2 regions of the Synechococcus sp. R65.1 genome follow, and region 1 is predicted to be linked to the other one. Evidence: predicted binding sites of a transcription regulator. Region 1 holds the regulator's gene; the other holds the start of a gene.
What was found. Region 1 encodes NtcA, which controls nitrogen genes in cyanobacteria. Its sites were predicted from a motif close to GTANCNNNNGNTAC; they were not measured.
Positions count from the first base shown of each region.

Region 2: NW814_RS01650 (ferredoxin--nitrite reductase) is a predicted target of NtcA. The motif match lies at 1,481-1,494, and genes of this name have one in related genera.

Region 1 covers NZ_JANSHU010000016.1:1,326-3,719, reverse strand. Annotated here, with positions in the region: gene leuB (3-isopropylmalate dehydrogenase) at 1-1,054, shown strand, start outside; gene ntcA (global nitrogen regulator NtcA) at 1,087-1,758, opposite strand; partial or broken gene NW814_RS07855 (M61 family metallopeptidase) at 1,933-2,394, shown strand, end outside.
Region 2 covers NZ_JANSHU010000001.1:320,742-323,135, reverse strand. Annotated here, with positions in the region: partial or broken gene NW814_RS01665 (hypothetical protein) at 1-61, shown strand, start outside; gene NW814_RS01660 (energy transducer TonB) at 147-443, shown strand; gene NW814_RS01655 (ABC transporter substrate-binding protein) at 476-1,375, shown strand; gene NW814_RS01650 (ferredoxin--nitrite reductase) at 1,552-2,394, shown strand, end outside.

The DNA of each region.
Region 1 (2,394 bases):
CGGCCCTGAGATTATGCAGGTGGGTCGGGCAGTTTTGGACGCCGTTGCCGCTCAGATGGGGTTTTCCCTCCAGTGGCAGGAGGGCCTAATTGGCGGAGCAGCCTACGAGGCCACGGGGGATCCCTTGCCCCCGGAGACCTTGAAAATGGCCCAGGAAAGCGATGCCGTTTACTTGGCAGCGGTTGGCGACTTTAAGTACGATACCCTGCCGCGCCAGAAGCGACCGGAGCAGGCTTTGCTGGGCTTGCGGGCCGGCTTGGGGCTATTTGCCAACTTGCGCCCCGTGAAGATCTTCCCCCAACTGGTGCAGGCCTCCTCCCTAAAGCCGGAGGTGGTTGCTGGGATCGACCTGGTGGTGGTACGCGAGCTCACCGGCGGCATCTACTTTGGTCAGCCCCGCGGGATCTTCGTCGATGCCCAGGGATCCCGCCGCGGCGTCAACACTATGGCCTACAGCGAGGCCGAGGTGGATCGCATTGCCCGCGTAGCTTTTGAACTGGCCCGCAAGCGACGGCGCAAGCTTTGCTCGGTGGATAAGGCCAATGTGCTGGAGGTGTCGCAACTGTGGCGGGAGCGGGTTACCGCCATTGCCGCCGAATACCCTGACGTAGAGCTTTCCCACCTCTATGTCGACAACGCGGCCATGCAGTTGGTGCGCTGGCCAAAGCAGTTTGACGTCATCCTGACAGAAAACCTCTTTGGGGATATCCTCTCCGACGAGGCGGCCATGCTAACTGGCTCCATTGGCATGTTGCCTTCTGCCTCTCTGGGAGCTACCGGCCCAGGCCTCTATGAGCCAGTCCATGGCTCAGCTCCGGATATTGCCGGCCAAGACAAGGCCAACCCCATTGCCCAGGTGCTTTCTGGGGCAATGCTACTGCGCTACTCCTTGGATCAGCCCCAAGCTGCTGACCGCATCGAACAGGCCGTCGAGGCGGTTTTGGCCCAGGGCTACCGCACCGCCGACATCTACTCGGAGGGGATGACCCTGGTCGGCTGCCGGGAAATGGGGGAAAAGATCCTGGCTGCCCTGGCTCAGCTGCCCGCCTCCTAGCAGGGGTCTCTCAGCCGTTGAGGGCTGGCCCCCTAGGCAAAGCGATGGCCAAGCTGGATGGGGTCGTGGACAGTGATCTTCTTCTTGTGGATAGAAATGTAGTTTTTCTTGCGCAACTCTCCCAAGAGACGGGTAATGGTGACGCGGGTTGATCCGATGGCTTCGGCAATGGCCTGGTGAGATAGCTTGAGGTCGATGGTTACGCCATTGGGGCCAGGCACCCCGAAGTCGCGGCAGAGGATCAACAAAAAGCTAACTAGGCGGGAGGCCATGTCGCGGTGGGCCAGGGTTTCAATCATCATCTCTGTCTGCAGGATACGGGAAGCCAAGCTCTTGAGCAGCAACATGGCCAGCTCAGCGTTCTCCCGTACAGACTTTTCCACCTGTTCGATGGGCAGAGAAAGCAGCTCGACGCGAGTAAAAGCTACGGCGTGATAGAAGCGGTCGGAGCGCTGCCCGGTAATGAAGGAGAGCACACCAAAAATACTGTTCTCCCGCAGGAGGGCAACGGTAATTTCTTCCCCCCTTTCGTACACCCGCGAGAGCTTAACCGCCCCTTTGACCAAAAAGTAAACCCGCTCCGCCGGATCGCCGGGGAGAAAAATGGTCTTGCCGCGTTCATAAGTCTCGATAACCGGAGGATGGCGAGATCCTCCTAGCTGCTTAAAAGCTGCAATGAGAGATTTTTCTGCGACGGCCACCACGAGATTTGTCAACCTTTCAAGGTCAGTTTATCTCTAGGATCAACCCCAGAGGTTAGCTTGGGGCACCTGGATCGAGCTGCCCACGACTCAGAGACTACCCTAAACTTAAGAGACTCTGCCTGGATATCTTTGTAGCCAGAGCTACGTTCCTTTGTTGCGACAAGGGAAGGTTGTATGGGGATCCCGCCGGCTGAGGTTGCCACCCCTTCTCGCCCTAGCCGCCAGCACTTTACGGTGCGGATGCCAGAGCCAGCCAGTCACCTCTTGGAGGTGGAGCTGCAGATTCGCGAAGTGGAACCAGAGGTGCCCCTGCGGCTGCGGCTGCCAGTGTGGACGCCGGGATCCTACCTAGTGCGGGAGCATGCCCGCCATGTACAGGAGTTTCAGGCCCTGAGCGAGCAGGGGAGCCCTTTGGCCTGGCGAAAGGTTGATAAAAACACCTGGGAGGTCGATCCACCTGGGTGTTCGGCGGTTACAGTCCGCTATCGGGTCTATGCCTATGAGCTGACGGTGCGCACCAACCATCTGGATCTCACCCACGCCTATTTCAATGGGGCGGCGCTCTTTCTCTACGTGCCTGGCCGCGAGCGGGAGCCCTATACGCTGACCGTGATCCCTCCCCACCCCGACTGGCGC
Region 2 (2,394 bases), on a different contig from region 1:
AGACTGCCGCCGCTCCGCCTTCCCCCGGCAGCGAGAGCAGATTGGGGCCAAGGGATCCTGAAACTGGGACACCTGGCGGTATAGGTGCAGCCCAACCCCATTCCTCTGCCCCAACACCTGCCACCCCCAGTTCCTCCCCACCGACAGTGGCTGCCAACCCCCAGCCGGACATCCTGGCCCGCCCGATCCCCGGTCGCAATCCTCCGCCCCCCAACCCGCCTCAAGCTCGCCGTCTCGGCCAACAGGGGCAGGTGCTGCTGCGGGCCAAGGTCAATGCCCAGGGGCAGGTGCAGCAGGTGGAGATCGCCTCTTCCAGTGGGTTTCCCGCCCTGGATAGGGCAGCGCAGGAGGCGGTGCAGCGGTGGGAATTCAGCCCGGCCTTGAGAAACAACGCCCCCATCGAGTCTTGGGTGGTGGTGCCCATCCAGTTCACCCTCAATTGATTGCTGTTTGGGAATTGTTTTGGAGATTGTCTATGCTGTCTCGTCTTTCTCGCCGTCAACTGTTCGCCTTTGGTCTGGCCAGCGTGGGGGCCTGGGGAATGGGGCGTTTGGCCCAAGCCCAAGGTCGGATCCCTCAGGAGCCACTCCTGTCAGCGAGACAGAGTCCTTTTCGTCGGGTAGCCAGCCTCACCACCTTGACAGCCGATATTCTCTATCGCCTGGCTCCGGACAAGCTGGTGGGGATCCCTGCCAGTCGTTTGTTGGAGGAGGATCCCCGCTTCCAAGGCTTGACCCGCCTGGGGCTGGGCAACCAACCCAACCTGGAGCAGCTTGTGGCCCTACAACCGGACTGGGTGGTGGGGGCCAGTGGCTTTCACGAGGCTCTGGCAGAACGGCTGCAGGAGCTGGGGATCCCCACCTACCTCACCCGCGTGGACAGTTGGGCTGCTTTGGAAGAGACGATTGCCACCCTGGCTGCTGCTTTGGGGGCGGATCCCGATCCCTTGCTGCGGCAGTATGGATCCCTTTTGCCCCAGGAACTGCCCCGCGTTCGACCCAAAACCTTGCTCTTGGTGGGCACCCAGCCGATTCTTTCTCCCAACCGGCAAAGCTGGGCCGGGGATCTGCTGGAACGCTTTGGCGCGGACAATCTCACCGCTACTTTGCAAAGCCAAGGGCCTTTTCGAGGCTACGTCACCCTTTCGGCAGAGCGCATCCTGGAAGCCAACCCAGAAGTTCTGCTGGTGGTCAACCCGGAGGCGGCGGATCCCTTGGCGTTTTTCCGTTCCCGCCCCTTTTGGAATCGGTTGCAAGCCGTCCAAACTGGGAAAGTTTATGGATTTGACTACTACGGCTTGGTCAATCCCGGCACCCTGGAGAAGATCAGGGCAGCCTGCGAGCAGTTGGCTAGGGTTCTTTTGAAGGTGGGATAGAGGGGCAGTAAACGCTGTTTTTCCTGGCGGGGGAGAGAGGATCCCCCTCTCCTATGCATAAACCACAACTTAGCTATGCCGAAATCGCATAGCTCGTTAAGAAGTGTAACGCCAACTACCAAAGTCAATGGTTCGTCATCGCTAGGATAGGCGGCGTTCATCCCACGGCAGCGATCATGGCGAACCAGTTTGAACGCCTTAAAAGCGAGAAGGATGGGCTGGCGGTTAAGGACGAGCTGGAAGCTTTTGCCCAAATGGGCTGGGAGAACATCCCCGAAGACGACCGAGATCACCGCCTCAAGTGGCTGGGGATCTTCTTTCGCAAGCGCACCCCTGGCAAGTTCATGCTGCGGCTGCGCCTGCCCAATGGGATCCTGACCAGCGGCCAAATGCGCAAGTTGGCCGAGATCCTCCGCCCCTACGGCCAAGATGGCGTAGCCGACATCACCACTCGGCAAAACCTGCAACTGCGGGGCATTCCCATTGAGGACATGCCTCAGGTTCTGCGGCAACTCAAGGAGGTGGGCCTGACCAGCATCCAGTCAGGCATGGATAACGTGCGCAACATCACGGGATCCCCTCTGGCCGGTATCGACCCGGATGAGCTGATCGACGTGCGCGGCCTCACCCGCAAAGTGCAGGACATGGTAACCAACAACGGCGAGGGCAACCCTTCCTTCACCAACCTGCCGCGCAAGTTCAACATCGCCATCTGCGGTTGTCGCGACAACTCGGTGCATGCCGAGATCAATGACCTGGCTTTTGTGCCTGCTTTCAAAGAGGGCAAGCTGGGCTTCAACGTCTTGGTGGGAGGCTTTTTTTCGGCCCGCCGCTGTGCCGAGGCCATCGGGCTGGACGTTTGGGTAGATCCCCGCGATGTGGTTCCTCTATGTGAGGCGGTGCTGCTGGTCTATCGGGATCACGGCCTGCGGGCCAACCGGCAAAAGGCGCGGCTGAGGTGGCTCATTGACGAGTGGGGCCTGGAGAAGTTTCGGGCGGCGGTGGAGCAGCAGATTGGC